Regions from separate parts of the Kitasatospora sp. NPDC059327 genome, predicted to be linked through region 3. Evidence: riboswitches for the same ligand, from Rfam matches in the RefSeq annotation. Region 3 holds a riboswitch; each other region holds the start of a gene.

The links. A riboswitch is a leader RNA that binds a small molecule or an ion and turns the genes downstream of it on or off. The one in region 3 is predicted to bind thiamine pyrophosphate.
Region 1: linked by a shared signal. The riboswitch ahead of ACFXHB_RS06170 (purine-cytosine permease family protein) and the one ahead of thiO (glycine oxidase ThiO) in region 3 are both predicted to bind thiamine pyrophosphate.
Region 2: linked by a shared signal. The riboswitch ahead of thiC (phosphomethylpyrimidine synthase ThiC) and the one ahead of thiO (glycine oxidase ThiO) in region 3 are both predicted to bind thiamine pyrophosphate.

Annotation. Positions count from the first base shown of each region.
Region 1 is NZ_JBHYYB010000006.1:108,640-115,716, forward strand. Features, by position in the region: gene ACFXHB_RS06155 (peptidoglycan-binding protein) at 1-63, opposite strand, end outside; tRNA gene ACFXHB_RS06160 (tRNA-Ser) at 246-333, opposite strand; gene ACFXHB_RS06165 (S1C family serine protease) at 390-2,060, opposite strand; TPP riboswitch at 2,351-2,499, shown strand; gene ACFXHB_RS06170 (purine-cytosine permease family protein) at 2,612-3,955, shown strand; gene ACFXHB_RS06175 (glycerophosphodiester phosphodiesterase family protein) at 4,106-4,930, shown strand; gene ACFXHB_RS06180 (ATP-binding protein) at 5,482-5,937, shown strand; gene ACFXHB_RS06185 (DUF5926 family protein) at 6,162-7,077, shown strand, end outside.
Region 2 is NZ_JBHYYB010000122.1:5,390-12,466, forward strand. Features, by position in the region: gene ACFXHB_RS39315 (SPFH domain-containing protein) at 1-1,121, opposite strand, end outside; gene ACFXHB_RS39320 (hypothetical protein) at 1,225-1,431, opposite strand; gene ACFXHB_RS39325 (LPXTG cell wall anchor domain-containing protein) at 1,536-2,660, opposite strand; TPP riboswitch at 2,846-2,980, shown strand; gene thiC (phosphomethylpyrimidine synthase ThiC) at 2,976-4,808, shown strand; gene ACFXHB_RS39335 (hypothetical protein) at 4,913-5,056, opposite strand; gene ACFXHB_RS39340 (CBS domain-containing protein) at 5,346-5,768, opposite strand; gene ACFXHB_RS39345 (DUF5994 family protein) at 5,982-6,500, shown strand.
Region 3 is NZ_JBHYYB010000013.1:118,787-125,863, forward strand. Features, by position in the region: gene ACFXHB_RS11190 (NAD(P)/FAD-dependent oxidoreductase) at 1-908, opposite strand, end outside; TPP riboswitch at 1,032-1,144, shown strand; gene thiO (glycine oxidase ThiO) at 1,148-2,308, shown strand; gene thiS (sulfur carrier protein ThiS) at 2,305-2,514, shown strand; gene ACFXHB_RS11205 (thiazole synthase) at 2,517-3,314, shown strand; gene pknB (Stk1 family PASTA domain-containing Ser/Thr kinase) at 3,419-5,185, shown strand; gene ACFXHB_RS11215 (FAD-binding oxidoreductase) at 5,327-6,697, shown strand; gene ACFXHB_RS11220 (molybdopterin-dependent oxidoreductase) at 6,712-7,077, opposite strand, start outside.

The DNA of each region.
Region 1 (7,077 bases), on a different contig from region 3:
CGCCGGCTGCGCGTCCGACTCGGGCTGAAGCTCCAGCTTCTCAGCGCCGGGGTACCAGGCCATCCGTCTCTCCTCGCCGGGCCCAGGGCAGTCCGCCCCTTACCCCCGGCACACGAACCCCTCAGCCCCCCACGAGGACGCCCCCGCCCCAAACCCCCCGTTCAGGTGAACTCGCCCCGGAACACGCGAAAGGCGGGTGCCGGAAGCTTCCGGCACCCGCCTTGAGCAGGTGGTTCTCCAACCAGCGGAGAGCGTGGGATTCGAACCCACGGTACGGGGTCACCGCACGACAGTTTTCAAGACTGTTCCCTTAGGCCGCTCGGGCAGCTCTCCAGGCGGAGGTCAGCCTAACGGGTCCGACGGGGTTCGGTGCACCCGTTCCCGGGTGGTCAGTCGCCGACGCGCTCCGCGAGGGTGACCTTGGTGGTGAGGGTCTGGCCGTTGCGGGTGTACTCGACGTCCACGGTCTCGCCGGGCTTGTGCGTCCAGATCTTGCTGACCAGGGCGGGGCCGTTCTCGATCGGGCTGCCGCCGAGCTTGGTGATGACGTCGCCGGGCTTGAGGCCGGCCTTGTCGGCGGCGCCGCCGGGGGTGACGGCCGGGGTGCCCTGGATGTCGCGGGTCTGGATCTGCGCGCCGTCGCCCTTGTAGTCATCGTTGCGCAGGACGTCCAGCTTGGCGTAGACCGGCTTGCCGGTCTTGATCAGCGTCTCGGCGACCCACTTGGCCTGGTTGATCGGGATCGCGAAGCCCAGGCCGATGCTGCCGGCCCGGCCGGTGCTGGACGTGTTGGACTGGATCGCCGAGTTGATGCCCATCACCGCGCCGCTGGCGTCCAGCAGCGGGCCGCCGGAGTTGCCGGGGTTGATGGAGGCGTCGGTCTGCAGGGCGTTCATGTAGGAGGACTGCGCGCCGGTCTCGTCGCCGGAGGCGACCGGACGGTCCTTGGCACTGATGATGCCGGTGGTGACGGTGGACTCCAGGCCGTACGGCGCGCCGATGGCGATCGTGGAGTCGCCGACGTTGACCTTGTCGGAGTCGGCCAGCGGAAGCGGCGTCAGCTTGTCCTTGGGCGGGCTGTCGAGCTTCACCACGGCGACGTCGTAGCCCTCGGCGCGGCCGAGCACCGAGGCGTTGTAGGAGCTTCCGTCGGCGAACTTGACGGTCAGTTTGCCGCCGTTGGAGGCGGGCGCGACGACGTGGTTGTTGGTGAGGATGTGGCCCTCGGTGTCGAAGACGAAGCCGGTGCCGGTGCCCGACTCGCCGTTGCCCTGCGCCTTGATGGTGACGACGCTGGGCAGCGCCTTCTGCGCGATGCCGGCGACGGAGCCGGGGACGGGCTCGGTCTTCTGGGTGTTGTTCGCCTGGACGGTGGTGCTCCTGTGGTCGTCCGAGGCGGAGATGCCGCCGCCGTCGCGGTCCGCGACGGCCACGCCGAGCGCGCCACCGGCCACACCGGCGACCAGGGCGACGGCGGCGATCAGCGCGATCAGACCGCCGCGCTTCTTGCGCGGACCGCCGGGCTCGGGGGCACCCGGGTAGTCGGCCGGGTAGCCGAGCGGTCCGCCCGGGTACCCCGGGCCGCCGGGCGCGGCGGGCGGAGCGTCGTGGGCGCCCCAGCCGCCGAGCGGCTGGCCGGCGCCGAACGGGTGGTGCGCGGCCGGGGCGGGGGGTGCCGCCGGGGCGCCGTACGGGTCGTGGGCCGCCGCGACCGGGGTGCCCGGGGTGGCGTACGGGTTGGTGACCGGCGCGGCGGCGGGGGCCGCCACCGGGGCCGCGGGCGCGGCCGGTACGGGCGGCAGGACCGGCGGGGGTGCGTCGATGTACCCGGCCTCGGCCACGACCGGCGCGGGAGCCGCGACCGGCTCGGCCGGGACGGCGGGCGCCGGCTCCGGGGCGCCGACCTTGCTGAACGCCAGCGTCGGCGTGAACCCGCCGGACTCCGGCGCGGCCGGGGCGGCGGGCGCCGGACCGTCATGAGCGGGACCCACGACCCCCTGACCGTCGGAGGGCTGCTCCCCCTGTGGCCCGGTGGGCCCAACCTCGCGCTCGGTGCTCACGGACGACCTCCATAGCTGACAGGACCAACAACCATAGTTTTTCGCACACTCGATTCGATTGCCGTAAGGACCCCTCTGAAGAACTCATAAGAATCCTTAGCCCGGCCCGACAGCGGCCCCCTCCGGCGCCCCGACCGCCCCCCCGACCCGACCCCCCGACCCGACCCCCCGGTGGAACCCTCGGGACGCCCCGCGGAACACCCTCGGAGCACGCCCCGGGCGTCCCGCGATGCGGACCGCCGGACGCCTGGCCTTGGCGTTCACCCCCGGGCCGGTTAGCCTGTCGCACAAAACTGACACGCGGGAGCTTGGACCCACCAGGCTGAGAGTGCGCCGGTCGACCGTACGCCACGACATCCGTGGGCGGACCGTCGAGGGGGCGCAGACCGCCGGAACCTGTCCGGGTAATGCCGGCGTAGGGAGTATCGGCCATGCCGCCTGCTTCGCCATCCTCTTCTTCGGGCGCGCCCGCGTCCAAGGATTTCCCCGAGTCGTCCGCTCCCTCCGACGCCGCCGGCGGCGCACCCGGTTCCACGGGCACCGCCACCGCCGTGCTGGACCGACCGGACCGGACCGACCGGGTCGAGGCCCCGTTCGTCCTGGACACCGAGCCGCCGCGCACGCTGCGCTTCCGGGACCACTTCGCGCTCTGGATGAACCTCGGCGTCAGCCTGATCGGCTTCACCACCGCCGCCACCGTGCTCGGCGCACCGGGCAGCGAGCTGTCGCTGGCCGCCGCCGTGACCGCGATCGTCGTCGGCACCGTGGTCGGCACCGCGATGCTCGGCGTGGCCGCGCTGATCGGGGCCCGGACCGGCGCACCGGCGATGGCCAACCTGCGCGGGCTGTTCGGGACCAGGCTCTCCTACGTGCCGACGGTGCTGAACATCGTCCAGTGCGTCGGCTGGGGCGTGTACGAGCTGCTGGTCATCGCGATGGGCGCGCAGACGGTGGCGCACACCGAGGGCTACCGCTGGGTGTTCGTCGTGCTGGCGGGCGCGGTCACCACCGCGCTGACGATCTGGCCGCTCGGCGCCATCGCGGTGCTCCGCCGCTTCGTCGCCGCCGCTGTCGCGGTGGCGATGGTGTACTTCACCGTCCAGCTGGGCCGCAACGGGGTGTCCGACCCGGGCGCGGGCAACTGGCACGGCTTCCTCCGGGCCACCGACGCGATGATCGCGGTGTCGATCTCCTTCGTCCCGCTGGCCGCCGACTACACCCGGCACTCGCGCACCGCCCGCTCCGCGTTCTGGGGCAGCTTCTCCGGCTACACCCTCGCCCAGGTCTGGTGCTACGTGCTCGGCCTGTTCGCGCTGCTGCAGGCCGACGGCGACGCCACCCGGATCTTCGACTCCTTCCTGGGCGTCTGGGCCGGCTGGCTCTTCCTGCTGGTGCTGGTGCTGCGCGAGACCGACCAGTCCTTCGCCAACGTGTACTCGACCGCGATGTCGGTCCACAACCTGCTGCCGAAGGTGGACCGCCGGGTGCTGACCGGCGGCACCGGTCTGCTGATCACCGTGCTGGCGCTGCAGATCACCGAGTTCACCGACTCCTACTACGCCTTCCTGGGCCTGATCGGCTCGGTGTTCGTGCCGATGTTCGCGGTGCTGGCGGTCGACTACTTCCTCGGCGCCGGGCGGCGCGGCTGGAACCTCGCCGCCGACGCGCCGTCCCGCTGGCTGATGCTGCTGCCCTGGGCACTCGGCTTCGCCGTCTACCAGGTGATCGCGCCGACCGCGATCGCCGGCTGGTGGACGGACTTCTGGACCTCCGTCCAGGAGGTGCTGCACTTCACGCCGCAGGAGTGGACCTCGGCCTCGCTGTTCGGCTTCCTGGTGCCGGCCCTGGCCACCTGGGCGCTCACGCCGCTCACCCGGCGCACCGCCGCGGCCTGACCCGACCGGCCCGGTCCGCGCACCGGGCCGGACAACGGCGCACCACGCATCGCGCAAGCACACCGCGCACCGCGCACCGAGGCGAAGACGGCCCCGCAGGTTGGGGCCGTCTTCGCCTGCGTGTCACTTCCGCCGCCTATCGTGGACGGCGTGACCAGCCCCGACCTCTCCCCGGCGGCGGCGCGCACCGCGCCGTCCGTCCAGGTGATCGCCCACCGCGGTTCCTCGCACGCCCTGCCCGAGCACACGCTCGCCGCCTACCGCCGGGCGCTCGACGAGGGCGCGGACGCGGTCGAGTGCGACGTCCGGGTGACGGCCGACGGGCACCTGGTCTGTGTGCACGACCGCCGGATCGGCCGGGTCTCGGACGGCCGGGGCACGGTCTCCTCGATGACGCTGGCGCAGTTGGAGGCGCACGACTTCGGCGCCTGGAAGACGGGCGAGCCGAGTCAGGACCCGGCCCTGCGCGGCGTCCTGCGGCTGGAGAGCCTGCTGGAGCTGGTCACCGACTGCGGGCGCCCGGTGGACCTGGCGATCGAGACCAAGCACCCGGTCCGCTTCCGCGGCCGGGTGGAGGCCGAGCTGCTGCGGATGCTCGACCGGTTCAAGATCGGCGGGACGCCGGAGGGCGACCGCCCGCAGGCCCGGATCATGAGCTTCTCCTCGCTGGCCCTGACGCGGGTGGCCGCGGCCGCCCCGGAGTACCCGCGGGTGTTCCTGTTCGAGCGGACGCTGCCCCTGCAGGGCCGCCTGCGGCCGGGCGCCGCGCTGCCGGGCGGGGCGCGGATCGCCGGCCCGGGCATCGACCTGGTGCGGGCCAGACCCCGGCTGGTGACGCGCCTGCGGGAGCTGGGCCACCAGGTGCACGTCTGGACCGTGGACGAGCCCGCCGATGTCGAGCTCTGCCTGGAGCTCGGGGTCTCCGCGATCATCACCAACCGTCCGGCGGAGGTGCTGGCCCAGCTCGGCCGGTGAACCGTTTCGCCTCCCGCGGGGCTCGTGAACCGCCGGGCCGACCCTCGAACCCCGGGCGCCCCGCGGAGCCCACCGGGCCCGGTGGCCACCCGCCGCGCTTCGACCTCGTCCGCCCCTGCGGCCTCACCGGTCGGCGATCGCATTGGTACGGACTCAAACCTTTTCCTGTCGTTTTCTGGCGAAGATTATGCACTTCCACGACAGAGGGTGAGCGCGGAATCACCTCCCGCGCACCGTGCGTCGCTCGGTTTGAAATGTCCGCGCGGGATCGCCGCGCGGTCGTTTCCGACGTGTGACCAAGGGGCATCCATCCCTCGGCATACGCTGAAGGAGGTCCGGGGGTGGCGTTGATGGTGGCGCGTGAAGTGCCGACTTCATCGACCATGGCAGTGCCGCACGGCCCATCGAGTGTCGGGGTCGCACGGCGCCGACTGCGTCGAGATCTCGGTGACCGGGAGATACCGGAACCGGTCATTGATGATGCTGTTCTGATCCTTTCCGAGCTGCTGAGCAATGCGTGTCGTTACGCACGGCCACTGGGCCCGCTGCCCGTGCTCGGGCGCAGCGCCCGGGCGGAGATCGTCGACCAGATCCTCGTCGGCGTCCCGTCGGGCCCGGCCGAACCGGTCAGGGCGCCCGGCGCTCCCTCGTCGGGCGCATCGGGTACGGCGGGCGCATCGGGTACGGCCGGCCCGGCAGGTACCGCGGGCCCCTCGAACGAACCCCGGCCGGACGACGGCGACAGCGACGGCGGCGTCCTGGTCCGCTGGCAGATGCACGCGGACGGGATCCTCACCCTGGAGGTGACCGACGGCGGTGCGCAGACCCGGCCGGCCCCCGCCAGCCCGTCGTTGACCTCGCGCGGCGGCCGCGGACTGAGCATCGTGGACCAGCTGGCCAGCGACTGGGGCGTGCGCGACGCGCCCGGCGAGGTCACGGTGTGGGCCGCGCTGCCCGCCCGGGCCCGCCACGCCCGGCGGACCGGTGGTGACGCCCGCAGCGCCTGACGGCTGCGAGCAGCGGTCCCGCCCGGGCCCCTCCGCCACGGCGGCGGCCGAGCCCCTCCCGCCCCGGTACGACGGGCCCCACGCCCGCTCGCGCGCCCGACCCGCGCGGTCCGGTCCGCCGCCCCGTCACGGGGCACTCCCCGCCCCGGCGCGTGCCCACGCGCCGGGGGAACGTCAGTAGGCTGCCCGGAGCACACCGAAACCGTCCCCGGGAGAGCCGCACCATGGGCAAGAAGGCCGCCAAGAAGGCGCCGCAGCGCAGCCAGTCCACCACCGCCGTCACGGGGGAGATCCCCGTGGTCGGAGCCCGCGAGAACTGCCCGTGCGGTTCGGGCCGCCGGTACAAGGCCTGCCACGGCCGGGAGGCCTCGCACGCCGTGCAGGAACTGGTGCACCGCCCGTTCGAGGGCCTGTCCGGCGAGGCCGACTGGGTCGCCCTGCGCGAGCTGGTCCCGGCCGCGACCGTGCCGCTGACGCTGGCCGCCGGCGTGGCCGAGGCCGCCAACGGCGAGGTCCCGTCGGTGACGCTGGCCACCGTGCTGCCGCTGGCCTGGCCGGCGCTGCGCCGCCAGGACGGCTCGATCCTGCTCGGCCTGCAGACCCAGTCCGCCTCCGGCGACCTGAGCCGCGACCTGGCGGACGCCCTGGAGCTGGCGCTGGCCGCCGAGCCGGGCTCGCCCGTCCCCGCCCGCCGGACCGTCCCGGGCGGCCGCCGCCTGCAGGACCTGCTGGACACCTCCGCCGCGTTCACGCCCGCCGTGCACACCGGTTTCGAGTTCTGGCTGGAGGACGCCGACACGGCGACGGGCGAGGTGGCCGCCTCCCTGGAGCGCGCCAACGCCTCGGCGATCCCGACCGAGAAGCTGACCGGCGTGGACTCCGCGTACTGGTGCGGCACCCCGGACAAGAACCACCTGCGCTGGGTGATGACCGTGCCGGAGGAGCAGCTGCTGGACGCGCTGGCCCGGCTCACCGCCGCCGACCAGTCCTCGCTCGGCCCGGACACCCGCCTGGTCGGCTCCTTCCGCGCGCACGGTCTGACCGTCCCGGTCTGGGACCTGCCGCTCAGCATGACCGCCACCGACTGCGAGAAGCCGGCCGCCGAGTTCGCCGAGCGGCTCGCCGAGACGCTGGCCGAGC
Region 2 (7,077 bases), on a different contig from region 3:
TCCGCCTCCGCCAGCCCGCGGGCCTCGGCGGCCGCGGCCTCGGCCTGCCCGGTGGCCCTGGTCGCCTCGGCCTCGGCCAGCGCGCGCAGCCGGGTGGCGTCCGCCGCCGCCTCGGCCGTGATCCTGACCTGGCCGGCTTCGGCGGCGGCCTTCAGCTGGGTCTCCTGGGCGTGGGCCTGCGCGGCGGAGATCCGGGCGTCGCGGTCGGCGTCGGCCCGGGTGCGGGTCTCGTACGCCTTGGCGTCGGCCGGCTTGCGGACCTCGATCTGCAGCTGCTGCTCCTTGCGGCGCGCCTCCAGCTCGGCGACCTTCGTCTCCTGGACGACCACCTCCTGCCGGGAGGCGGCCTCGGCGAGCGGTCCGGCCTGCTCGGCCCGGGCGTTGGCGGTGTCGCGTTCGGCCTGGTAGGCGGACTGCTGGATGGCGCTGTTGCGGGTGGCCTCGGCCTTGCGGGCGGCGGCCTCCTGCTCCGCCTCGGTGGCCATCCGGTCGGCCTCGGCCTGGGCGATCCGGGCGTCCCGCTGGACGGCCGCGGCGTGCGGGATGGCGAGGTTCTTGATGTAGCCGGTCGGGTCGATGATCTCCTGGATCTGCAGGGTGTCGATGATCAGCCCGAGCTTCTCCATCTCCAGACCGGAGGCGGCCCTGGTCTCCCCCGTGAGCCGCTCGCGGTCGCGGATCATGTCCTCGACGGTGAGCCCGCCGACGATCGAGCGCAGGTGCCCGGCGAAGACGTTGTGGACCCGCTGGCTGATCAGTTTCTGCTGGTCCAGGAAGCGCCGGGCGGCATTGGCGATCGAGACGTCGTCGTCGCCGACCTTGAAGATCACCACGCCCTTGACCCGGACCGGGATTCCCTGGGTGGTGACGCACTCGACGTTCAGCTCGGCCTCGTTGAGGTCCAGCGAGAGCCGGCGGACACCTTGCAGGCCCGGCGTGACGAAAGTCCCCCGGCCGGTGACGATCCGGAAGCCCAGACCGTCCCCGACCCCCTCGGTCCGGTGCCGGGAGCCCGAGATGATCAGCGCCTCGTTGGGCTCGGCCACCCGCCACATGAGTTTGAAGAGCGTGATTCCCGCCAGCAGCACCGCGGCGGCTGCCCCGATGATGACGTACACCATGGTTCAACTCCCCCTCTCGGCACATGAGATGCGCCGTTTCGGATTGTCCGCCCGGTACAACCCGAAGAGAAGAGAAAGGACGTGACGGCCTGTCACAAGCTCGTCACGGAAGCACCGGCGCCACGTAGACCGTCCGGGGCGGCTGGTACTCGATCACCACCACCGGTGTCCCGACCGGCAGTCGGTCGCCCGGGACGGCGAGATAGGCGAGGAACGCCTCCGTGCCCCGGCGCTCCGGAACGTGCACCATCACCTCGCCGACCAGCCCCGCACCGACCGCCCCGCTGACCCGCCCCGCCAGTCCGACCATGTCGGCCAGTGTGCCACCCCGGTGGGCTCGTCCGCCGGTGCGCCGGAAGGCCGGTGCCCGTCCGCCGGTCGACAGGCGGACGGGCACCGGCGGCGGCCCCGGGCTCAGGACCCGGCGTGCTCCCGGCGGCGCCGCACCACGAGGACGGTGGCGAGGCCCACGGCCACCGCGCCGACCGCGCCGGCGGCCAGCGGAGTGGTCGAACCGGCTCCGGTGTGCGCCAGTTGGGCGCCCTGAGCGCTGGTGGTGGCGGTGCCGCCGCTGCCGGCGACCGGGCTCATCGAGGGGCTCGGGGTGCCGGTGGGGCGGGTGCCGGCGGCGGGGACGGCCGTCGTGGTCGAGGCCGGGGAGGCCGTCGTGCCGGGCGTCGACGGCGTGCTGCCGGTGCCGGCCGCCTCGGTGACGGTGATGGCGGCGGAGCTGTCCGCGATGGTCTGGCAGTAGTCCCGGCCGGGCTGCTCGTACGTGAAGGAGGACTGGCCGGACACGCTGGCACCCACCGTCTCCGCGACCGCGTCGCGGCCGGCGGCCAGGCGGATCTCGAAGGTCAGTGACTGGTCCTTGGCGAGCCGGAAGGACTGGAGCGGCACCTGGAGCCAGTTGTCGCTGCTCGCCTTGACCGGGGTCCCGGTGGCCCAGGCGCCGCCGGGGAACTTCGTCTCCACGGTGAAGGCGCGGGCGCCGTGCCCGATCACGGTGAACTTGGTGGTGAAGTCGGGCAGGTCGTAGCCCGTGGTGTTGCGGACGGTGATGGTGGATTCGACGGCCGGCCCGCCCTTCACCAGGGTCAGCCTGGCGTAGCCGGTCCCGTTCCAGGAGACCGGGACGGTCGCGACCGGGCGGTGGGCGAAGGAGCAGGGCTGCGCCGAGGGGCTGCCGGTCGGGGTCGGCGTACCGGTCGGGGTGGCCGACGGGGTGGCCGACGGGGTGGCGGTCGGGGTGGCGGTCGGGGTGCCGGTCGGCGTCTCCGTCGGGACGGCGGTCGGTGCCGTGCTCGGTGCCGTGCTCGGTGCCGTGCTCGGTGCGGTGGTGGGCGCCGTGCTCGGCGCCGGTTCGGTGGCGTCGCCGGTCGGCCCGGTGCTCGGTGCGGCGGTTCCGCTCGCGTTCGAGGCGGTGGTGGTGGGCGTCGCGGTCGGATCGGCGAGCGGGGCGGCGGATGCCGCACCCAGGCCCAGGCCGAGACTCGCGGTGACGGCCGCACAGGTGACAAGGAGGCGCGAAGTCCTCATGGTGATCCCCCAGATGGTGGCGCAGGTGGACCGACTACGTGCCGGTCGTGCGCGAACGCGTGCGCGAGGATCGTACCGTCGGTGATCAAACGTTCGGGCCGGAGCCGGCCGGCGCTGGACGGACCCCCTCTGGACCAGCGGCGATTCGCTCGCTACGGTGTTGGACGTCATGCGCAGGCAACACCGCCTGCGGACACGGGAGCTCGGAGCACCGGGCTGAGAGGGCGCTGACCGGAACGTCGCTGGACGTGCCGAACGCTGCGTCGACCGCAGGAACCTGACCGGGTAATGCCGGCGTAGGGAGTAGAAGGTCTGATGACCACGTTCGATGCACAGCCGCAGTCTGCCCGGAACCAGGACGCCGGGAGCGCGGGCACCGGAAGCGCGGGCACCGGCTACCCGACCCCGGCCTGGCGCAAGGCCTACCGCGAAGGGTCCCGCCCCGACCTGCGCGTCCCGTACCGCGAGGTCGTCCTCACCAACGGCCGGACCGTCCCGCTCTACGACACGTCGGGCCCGTACACCGACCCCGCGTACGAGGCCGATGTGCGCCGCGGCCTGCCGCCGCTGCGCGACGCCTGGATCCGCCAGCGCGGCGACGTCGAGGAGTACGACGGCCGGGAGGCCCGCCCGGAGGACGACGGGATCAAGCACACCTCGCCGCGCGGCGGGAACCTGCGCAACCTCGACGCCGTCTTCCCCGGCCGCCCGCGCCGCCCGCTGCGCGGCCGTTCCGGCGCCTCCGTCACCCAACTCGCCTACGCCAGGCGCGGCGTGGTGACCCCGGAGATGGAGTTCGTGGCCCTGCGCGAGGGCCTGGCCCCGGAGTACGTCCGCGAGGAGGTGGCGCGCGGGCGCGCCGTCATCCCGGTCAACGTGAACCACCCCGAGGTGGAGCCGTCGATCATCGGCACCAACTTCCTGGTGAAGATCAACGCCAACATCGGCAACTCCGCCGTCACCTCCTCGATCGAGGAGGAGGTGGAGAAGATGACCTGGGCCACCCGCTGGGGCGCCGACACCGTCATGGACCTCTCCACCGGCCGCAACATCCACACCACCCGTGAGTGGATCCTGCGCAACTCCCCGGTGCCGATCGGCACGGTGCCGCTCTACCAGGCGCTGGAGAAGGTCGACGGCCGGGCCGAGGAGCTCAGCTGGGACGTCTACCGCGACACGATCGTCGAGCAGTGCGAGCAGGGCGTCGACTACATGACCGTGCACGCCGGTGTGCTGCTGCGGTACGTGCCGCTGACGGCCCGCCGCAAGACCGGCATCGTCTCGCGCGGCGGCTCGATCATGGCCGCCTGGTGCCTGGCGCACCATCAGGAGAACTTCCTCTACACCAACTTCGAGGAGCTCTGCGAGATCCTCGCGAGCTACGACGTCACCTTCTCGCTCGGTGACGGCCTGCGCCCCGGCTCGATCGCGGACGCCAACGACGAGGCGCAGTTCGCCGAGCTGCGGACGCTGGGCGAACTCGGCCGGATCGCCCGCGAACGCGACGTCCAGGTGATGATCGAGGGACCGGGCCACGTCCCGATGAACAAGATCCGGGAGAACATGGATCTCCAGAAGGAGATCTGCGACGAGGCGCCGTTCTACACCCTCGGCCCGCTGACCACGGACGTCGCCCCCGGCTACGACCACATCACCTCGGGCATCGGCGCCGCGATGATCGCCTGGTGGGGCACCGCGATGCTCTGCTACGTCACCCCCAAGGAGCACCTGGGCCTGCCCAACCGGGACGACGTCAAGACCGGCGTCATCACCTACAAGATCGCCGCCCACGCCGCCGACCTCGCCAAGGGCCACCCCGGCGCCCAGGCCTGGGACGACGCGCTCTCCGACGCCCGCTTCGAGTTCCGCTGGGAGGACCAGTTCAACCTGGCCCTCGACCCGGAGACGGCCCGCGAGTTCCACGACGAGACGCTCCCCGCCGAGCCCGCCAAGACGGCCCACTTCTGCTCGATGTGCGGCCCGAAGTTCTGCTCGATGAAGATCTCCCAGCAGATCCGCGCCGAGCACGGCGAGGGCTCCTCGGCGGTCGCCTCCGGCTACGACGCCGAGGCCTTGGCCGGCATGCAGGCCAAGGCCGAGGAGTTCGCGGCCCAGGGGAACCGGGTCTACCTCCCCCTGGCCGACTGACGGTCATCGAGAACGGCGCCGCACCGGGAGGCAGGAGGGGGCTTCCCGGCGCGGCGCTCCGCCCGGTCCGGGGCGGAGGGCAGGAGCCCGGTCTCGTCGGCCCGTCACATCACCGGCTCGGCCTCGTCCCGCCACGCGACGCCGGCCGGCCAGGCGGGCTTGGCGATGCCGCTCAGCGCTTCGGCCGACGAGGTGCCGTCCCCGCCCTGGACGCCGATCCGGTCCCGTCCGCGCCGCTCGATCCGCACTCACGTGCCGCTCCCGGTGCGGGCGCCGACGGACCGGCGCTTGCGGACCACCGTCGGCGGATCGAGCGTGGTCCCCAACGCGGTTCCGGCGCGTTCGAGTACCTCGTCGACCGTTACCCGGCGCAGATCCGTCAGGGGGCGACGGTAGTGATGCTCAGACGTGTCGGGGCATGTCCTGGGTTCACGCGGCCCCGATTCGCGCTCGCGTCGTCGGACTGCCGGCATGCGGTGCGCCCTCCGGCCGGGCGCCCCGGTGGCGCCGTCCGGACCTCGGGCTTCGCCTTCCCGGTCAGCCGACGGGGCGGAGGCCCGTCAGGCCGGCGACGCGGTCGGCGGTGAGGATGCCGAGGAGGTAGCCGTCGTCGTCGATGACCGGCCAGATCGTGAGGGACTTGATCTGCATGGCGAGCGCCGCGAGGCCGAGAGCCATGCTCGGCCAGGCGAACGGGCCCCGCTGGTGCGCGGTGTCGCGCAGCGCGGTCCGTTCGGCGTGCCAGGAGCGGGTCAGGAAGGGGTCGAGGCCGATCCGGGTCACCAGGCCCTCGCAGCGGCCGTTGTGGTCGCGGACGAGCAGGTAGGCGACCTGGGCGCCGCGGAAGATCTCGTTGGCCCGGTCGACGGTGATGTCGTCGGCGATCTGGTACTCGTAGGGCTCCATCGCGTCCGCGACCGTGAGGCCGTGACTCGCGGGCTGTGTGTAGTGGGTGGTCATGATGTCGACCCAACCCGCCTCCGGGCCGGCCTGCGGCCGTCCGGCGCTGTGCCGCACCCAGGACGAAGCCGGAACGGGGACCGGGATGCGGGATGCCCTGGATGCGGCCAAGGCTACTCCGGTCGGGTCCGGACCGTCGGGGCGCGGAGTAGCCTGGGGAGACAGCCGAGGACACGTCGTACACCGGTAGTGGCACTGGTGTCGCCCGAGGTCATGAGCGGTCCTCTCGGAGGGCCGGACGGGCGGCTCCTGATGATGCCGATCCCCCTTCCCATCTCCTCCTCCCCCGAGCCGTGGTCGGTCCCGGGCGTGCCCCTGCTCCCCCGCCTGGTGCTGGAGCCGACGTTCGCCCGCGACGGTGTGTTCGACGGCGCGTGGTGGCCGCGGACCCATGACATCCGGGCCGAGCTGCCGGACCTGCTCACCGCGCTCGGCGTCCATCTGGGCCGGATCGTCCGGGTGGGTCTCGACAGCGGTGGCTGGGGTGACATCCCCGACTCGGTCACCGTGGACGGCCTGGTGGTGCGGATCGGCTGGTTCGCCGCCAGCGGCGAGACGATCAGTCTCACCCGCGGCTTCCAGGACCACTTCCTCCTCCTCGTGGTGCCGCCCGGCACGGACCCGCGCACGGCGGCCGCCGCGATGCGGGCCGCGGCCGCGGTGGGGAACCACACGCCGGCGGGCGAGCTGCTCATCGCGGCGGGCGGGTCCGGCGCGGCGCTCCCGGGCTGACGTCGCGGGGCTGACGTCGCGGGGCTGACGTCGCGGGGCTGACATCGCCGGGCTGACGTCGCGGCGCCGGCGTCCGCGAGGCCCTGGGACGAAGTGGGACGAACACCCGGCGCCTTGCACGTCGCCACGACGACGGCCGTCGCCACGACGACGGCACCGCACCTCGGGAACCACGGGGCGGGCCCGCGACCGAAATGGGGAGTCGCGGGCTCGCCCCCCGCGTTGAGCCGACGCCGCAAAGGCCGTGACGGACGCGCCGGTACTCGTCCGTCTCGTGTTCTCCTGTCCGTCATCGCGCGGATACCCGTGCCGGCGCCGTCGGGCGGGTGGGCGACGCCCACCGAGCGGGCACGGTTACGTGATGTGCCGTTGAGTGTGGGGTCAACGCCTGAGAATGTCATTTGTTCCGAACATGTCGCTGACGAACATGCAGATCGTCGTGGCCGGCGAGGAGAGGGTGCCCGGAGCCGTCCCGGTCGGGCTCCGACGGTTGCCGAGCGCAGGGCGTCCGTGATTGCGCGGGGCGGTGAGAGGTCCTGTCGCGTCGCCGCGGAGTCCGGGCTGCGGGGCAATCCGG
Region 3 (7,077 bases):
ACGGCGGCGGCCGCCGCCCCGCCGGAGCGCAGCGCGTGGTCCCAGTGCTGGACGGTCAACCGGGCCCCGGACCGGACCGACGGGTAGCTCACGCAGTCGCCGGCCGCGTAGACGCCGGGCAGCGTGGTCCGCAGCCGCTCGTCCACCAGGACGGCGCCGGCCTCGTCCAGCGCGACGCCGGAGCCGGCCAGCCAGCCGGTGGCCGGGCGGGCCCCGATGCCGACCACGACCTCGTCGGCGGGCAGGTGGGAGCCGTCCGCCAGCAGCACCGCACCGGCCTCGACCGCCGCGACGCCCACCCCGCAGCGCAGTTCCACGCCGGCCTCCGCGTACCAGGCCGCCATCGCGTGGCCGACCCCGGCGGGCAGCACGCCGGGGACGGGCGCCGGGCCGGCCTCCACGACGGTGACCTCGCACCCGGCGGCCCGGGCGGCGGTGGCCACCTCGGCACCGATCCAGCCGGCGCCCACCAGCACCAGGCGCAGGCCCGGGCGGAGCAGGGCGCGCAGCGCCAGCGCGTCGTCCAGGGTGTGCAGCAGGTGGGCCCGCTCGGCACCGGGCAGGGCGCGCGGGGTCGCGCCGGTGGCGATCACCAGCGAGTCGTAGGGCAGGTCGCCGCCGTCGGTGCGCAGCACGCCGGGGGTGAGCCCGGTGGCGCGGCGGCCGGTGAGCAGCTCGACGCCCAGCCGCGCGAAGTCGAGGTCGAGCGGGGTGGCGTCGGCCTTGCCGAGCAGCACCTCCTTGGAGAGCGGCGGCCGGTCGTACGGCGGGTGCGGCTCCTCGCCGACCAGGACGATCCGCCCCCGCCACCCGCCCTGCCGCAGGCCGGCGGCGCAGTGCGCCCCGGCCAGCCCCGCCCCGACCACGACCGCCCGGTCCGTCCCGCTCAGCTCTGCCACGCCCGTCACTGTACTGGCGCCCGGCGGGGCGCCGGAGGGCCGTCCGCCACCCCGCCGCCGACCCCGCCGGCCACCGCGCTGTCCACCCCTCGTACGCGCCTTCAGTGGCGGTGACCCCCGGAGTTATGGTGGGGGCACCATCACGGGAGCCCGGCGGACCGGGCTGAGAGGCGGGCTGACACGGCCTGCGACCGTCCGAACCTGATCCGGGTCATACCGGCGAAGGGAGAGCAGCGACTTTGACACGCTTGGCAGCAGGAACCCACGCCGACGTGCTGGTCGTCGGCGGCGGCGTCATCGGCCTCGCCGTCGCCTGGCGGGCGGCCCGGCTGGGGCTGCGGGACATCGCGGTGGTCGACCCGGACCCGGGCGGCGGCGCGGCCCGGGTCGCGGCCGGCATGCTCGCTCCCGTGACCGAACTCCAGTACGGCGAGGAGCCGTTGCTGCGCCTCGGGATGGCCTCCAACGAGCGCTACGCGGCCTTCGCCGCCGAGCTCACCGAGGCCTCCGGCGGCCGGGACACCGGCTACCGCCGCTGCGGCACCCTGGCCGTCGCCCTCGACTCCGACGACCGCGAGGAGCTGCGCGAGCTGCACTCCTTCCACCAGCGGCTCGGCCTCGACTCGCGGTGGCTGACCGGCCGGGAGGCCCGCAAGCTGGAGCCGATGCTCGCCCCGGCCGTGCGCGGCGGCCTGCACGTCACCGAGGACCACCAGGTGGACGGCCGCCGGCTGGCCGGGGCCCTGGTCCTCGCCTGCGAGCGGGCGGGCGTCCGGCTGCACCGCGCCGAGGCCACCGAGCTGCTGGTCGAGGACGGCCGGGCCGTCGGCGTCCGGCTGGGCGACGCGCGGACCCTGACCGCCGACCGGACCGTGCTCGCGGCCGGCTCCCGCAGCCATCTGCTGCCGGGCCTGCCCGCGGGGGTGCTGCCGGCGATCCGCCCGGTGAAGGGCCAGATCCTGCGGCTGCGGATCCCCCCGGCCTACCGCCCGTTCCTCTCCCGCAACGTCCGCGCGGTGGTGCGCGGCCGGCACCTCTACCTGGTGCCGAGGGAGAACGGCGAGCTGGTGATCGGCGCGACCAGCGAGGAGCAGGGCTACGACACCACCGTCACCGCCGGCGGGGTGTACGAGCTGCTGCGCGACGCCCACGAGGTGGTCCCCGGCATCACCGAGCTGCCGCTGGTGGAGACCTCCGCCGGGCTGCGCCCGGGCTCGCCGGACAACGCGCCGCTGCTCGGGCCGACCGCCCTGCCCGGGCTGGTCGCCGCCACCGGCCACTACCGCAACGGCGTCCTGCTCACCCCGGTGACGGCCGACCTGGTCGCCGAGTACCTGGCCACCGGCCGCACGCCCGAGCTCGCCGAGCCGTTCTCCCCCACCCGTTTCACCACGAAGGTCCCCGCATGAGCGAGATCGAACTCACCGTCAACGGCGCACCCCGACGGGTACCCGCCGCCACCACCCTGGCCGAGGTGGTGACCACCCTCAGCCGGGCCAACTCCGGCGTCGCCGCGGCGCTCAACGAGGCCGTGGTGCCGCGCGGTTCCTGGTCCCTGACGCGGCTGGCCGCGGGCGACCGGGTCGAGATCCTCACCGCCGTCCAGGGAGGCTGACCATGGCCGACGACGTGTTCACCATCGCCGGGACGACCTTCGGCTCGCGCCTGATCATGGGCACCGGCGGCGCCCCCAGCCTGGAGGTCCTGGAGCAGGCGCTGCGGGTCTCCGGCACCGAGCTGACCACCGTGGCGATGCGCCGGGTCGACGCCACCACCCAGGGTTCCGTGCTGGACGTGCTGACCCGCAACGGCATCCGCGTGCTGCCCAACACGGCCGGCTGCTACACCGCCGGCGAGGCCGTGCTGACGGCCCGGCTGGCCCGCGAGGCGCTCGGCACCGACTGGGTGAAGCTGGAGGTCATCGCCGACGAGCGGACCCTGCTGCCCGACCCGATCGAGCTGCTGGACGCGGCCGAGACGCTGGTCGACGACGGCTTCACCGTCCTCCCCTACACCAACGACGACCCGGTGCTGGCCCGGAAGCTGGAGGACGTCGGCTGTGCGGCGATCATGCCGCTGGGCTCACCGATCGGCTCCGGCCTGGGCATCCGCAATCCGCACAACTTCCAGCTGATCGTGGAGAGCGCGACCGTCCCGGTGATCCTGGACGCGGGCGCCGGCACCGCCTCGGACGTGGCCCTGGCGATGGAGCTGGGCTGCGCCGCGGTGATGCTGGCCTCGGCGGTGACCCGGGCCCAGGAGCCGGTGCTGATGGCCGACGCGATGCGGCACGCCGTCGAGGCCGGCCGGCTCGCGCACCGGGCCGGCCGGATCCCGCGCCGCTTCCACGCCGAGGCCTCCTCGGCGATGGCCGGGCGGGCCGACCTGGACACCCGGGAACGCCCGGCGTTCTGAGCCGGCGGTGCCCCGGCGGTGTCACAGGCCGGGCACAGAGCGCCCCGGGAGCGGCGTCTCCCGGGGCCCGCGCCGGCCCGGGGCCCTAGACTCGCCAGGTGGACATGGCACTGCACGACCCGCTGATCGGTACTCTGCTCGACGGCCGGTACCGGGTCGAGGAGCGCATCGCGGCCGGCGGGATGTCCACCGTCTACCGGGGCACCGACACCCGGCTCGACCGGGTCGTGGCGGTCAAGGTGATGCACCCCTCGCTCGCCGGCGACCAGGACTTCACCGGCCGGTTCATCCGCGAGGCCAAGGCGGTGGCGCGGCTCGCGCACCCCAATGTGGTCAACGTGTTCGACCAGGGCGCCGACGGCGCCACCGTGTTCCTCGCGATGGAGTACGTGCCCGGCCGGACCTTGCGCGACCTGCTCCGCGACCGGGGCGCCCTGTCCATCCGGGCCGGCCTGGACATCCTGGAGCCGGTGCTCGCCGCGCTCGGCGCCGCCCACCGGGCCGGCCTGGTGCACCGCGACGTCAAGCCGGAGAACGTGCTGATCACCGACGGCGGCCTGGTCAAGGTCGCGGACTTCGGCCTGGTCCGGGTGCTGGACGCCGGCGACGGCGCGGCGAGCTCCGGCACCGCGACCACCGGCACCGTCCTCGGGACCGTCTCCTACCTGGCCCCCGAACAGATCCGTCCCGGCGCCGCGACGGACCGGCGGGTGGACGTCTACGCGGCCGGCATCCTGTTGTACGAGATGCTCACCGGCCACCGCCCGCACACCGGCGAGAACCCGGTCCAGGTCATGTACCGCCATCTGCACGAGGACGTCCCGGCGCCGTCGCTGACCGTGCCGAGCGTCGTCCCCGAGCTGGACGCGATAGTGGCCGGGGCCTGCGCGCGCGACCCGCGGGCCCGCCCGTACGACGCGGTCGAGCTGCTGGCCGCCCTCCAGCGGGTCCGCCGTGCGCTCACCCCGGCCCAGCTGGACGCCGAGCCGCCGGCCTCCACCCGGACCAGCCCGCGGTACCCGACCAGCGAGCCGACCTCGGTGATCCGGCCGGCCGTCGCGGTGCCCCCGGTCGAGCGCACCAGCGTGCTGGACGTCCCGCCGGAGGTGATGGACCAGCTGCTCACCGAACCGCGCCCGTACGACGAGCCGCCGCCGGCGCGCGCCCGGAGAGCGCGCCGGGCGCGCCGCCTCCCGCGCAAGCCACTGATCTGGACGAGCGTCCTGGCGGCCCTGGTCCTGCTGGTCGGCGGCACCACCTACGCGCTCTCCGGCGCGCTGTACGCGACGGTGCCCGGCGTGATCGGCAAGGACCGCGCCGAGGCGCAGCGGGTCCTGGACGGCGCGGGGATGCACGGGCGGTTCACCGAGGTGTACAGCGAGAGCGTCCCGGCCGGGCAGGTCATCTCCACCGACCCCGGGGTCGGCGCCCGGGCCCGCAAGAGCGACACGGTCGCCGTCACCGTCTCCCGGGGGCCGAAGCGGATCGCCGTGCCCGACCTGGTGGGCCGGCCGGCCGAGCAGGCCGGCGCCGCGCTGGCCGGGGCGCAGCTCGCCCGCGGCGGCGTCACCGAGACGTACCACGACACCGTGCCGGAGGGCTCGGTGATCAGCAGCTCGCCGGTGGCCGGGCAGCAGGTGGCGGAGAACACCCCGGTCTCGCTGGTGGTCAGCAAGGGCATGGTGCCCGTCCCGGACGTCACCGGGATGTCCAAGGACGACGCGGCGAAGACGCTGCAGGCCGCCGGTTTCGCGATGCAGAGCAGTGGCGTCAACCTGTTCGGCACCGGCAAGGTCTCCAGTCAGTCCCCCGCGGCGGGCGAGCGCCGCCCGCAGCGCTCCGTGGTGACGGTCAACTTCCCCTTCCTCTAAGGATTTTGCCCAGACTTGGGGTCACCCGGCGTAGCGTGGAACCAGGCCTGCCCGGCCCCGCCTGCCACGGCCAGGAGGGCTGCGGCGCCGGGATCTCCGGACGGGGCTGCGCGGCGGCCGGTACCCGAGGATGTGGTCGTGATGGGCGGACCAGCCGTCGACGGCTTGAGGGAGCGTGTCCGGGGCGCGGTGATCACCCCCGCGGACGAGGGCTACGAGCAGGCCCGCCGGGTCTACAACGGCATGGTGGACCGCCGGCCGGCGGCGGTCGTCCGGGTGGCCAACACCGGGGACGTGATGGCCGCCGTCGACTTCGCCCGGGAGAACGCGCTGGAGCTCGCGGTGCGCGGCGGCGCCCACAGCGCGCCCGGCTACGGCACCTGCGACGACGGCCTGGTGATCGACTTCGCCGACCGGCGCGGTGTCCGGATCGACCCGGTGGGCCGGACGGCCCGCTGCGAGGGCGGCGTCACCTGGGGCGACCTCAACGACGCCGGGTACGCCTTCGGACTCGGGGTGACCGGCGGGATCATCTCCACCACCGGCATCGCCGGGCTGACCCTCAACGGCGGCTTCGGCCACCTCGCCCGGGGACTCGGACTGAGCTGCGACAACCTGCTCTCGGCCGACGTGGTCACCGCGGACGGGACGTTCCGGACGGTGAGCGCGGAGCAGGAGCCGGACCTCTTCTGGGCGCTGCGCGGCGGCGGCGGCAACTTCGGCGTGGTGACGTCCTTCGAGTACCGGCTGAGCCCGGTCAAGGACGTGGTCGCGGGCCCCTTCGTCTACGAGCTGGAGCACGCGGCCGAGGTGCTGAGGTTCTACCGCGAGTACGTCCGGGAGGCCCCCGAACAGCTGGGCCTCTTCCCCGGGTTCCACCTCGCGCCGCCGCTGCCGTTCATCCCGGAGGACCGGGTCGGCGACCCGTTCATCCTGCTGGTGCCGTGCTGGTCCGGGCCGCCGGAGCGGGCCGAGGAGGTGCTGGCCCCGCTGCGGGACGCCGCGCCGGTGGTCGCCGAGGGGGTCGGCCCGGTGCCGTACCCGGCGTTCGGCGCCGCCTTCGACCCGCTGCTGCCGCCCGGTCTCCAGCAGTACTGGAAGGGCGTCTTCGCGAGCGAGCTGACGGACGGGGCGATCGCCGCGCACACCGAGCACGGCCCGCTGGTGCCGACCGTCCACTCGGCGGTCCACATCTACCCGATCAACGGCGCCTGCCACCGGGTGCCGGCCGCCGCGACGGCCTTCGCGCACCGGGAGGCGACCTTCGCCACCGTGATGGTCGGGGTCTGGCCGGACCCGGCCGACGACGCGGCGAACACGGCGTGGGTGCGCGACTACTACGCCGCGCTCGCCCCGCACTCCGACGAGGGCGGCTACATCGGCTTCATGGACCACGACGACCAGCACCGGATCGAGGCCAACTACCGGGGCAACTACGCCCGTCTGGCGGAGCTGAAACAGCGGTACGACCCGGGCAACCTGTTCCATCTGAACCAGAACATCCGGCCCTGACCCGCCCGTCCCGGCTACCGCAGCGGGCCGTCGCCCGGCTCCTCCTGGTAGGAGAAGCGCTGCTCGCTCCACGGGTCGGCCAGGTTGTGGTAGCCGCGTTCCTCCCAGAAGCCGCGCCGGTCCGCCCGCATGTACTCGACCGCCCGCACCCACTTGGGCCCCTTCCAGGCGTAGAGGTGCGGGACGACCAGGCGGACGGGGAAGCCGTGCTCGGCGGTGAGCGGCTCGCCGTTGCGGTGGGTGGCGAAGAGCGTCGCCGGGTCGGCGAAGTCGGCCAGCCGCAGGTTGGCGCTGTAGCCGTACTCGGCCCAGACCATCACATGGGTGACACCGGGCGCCGGAGGCACCCGCTCCAGCACGACGGAGGCCGACACGCCGGT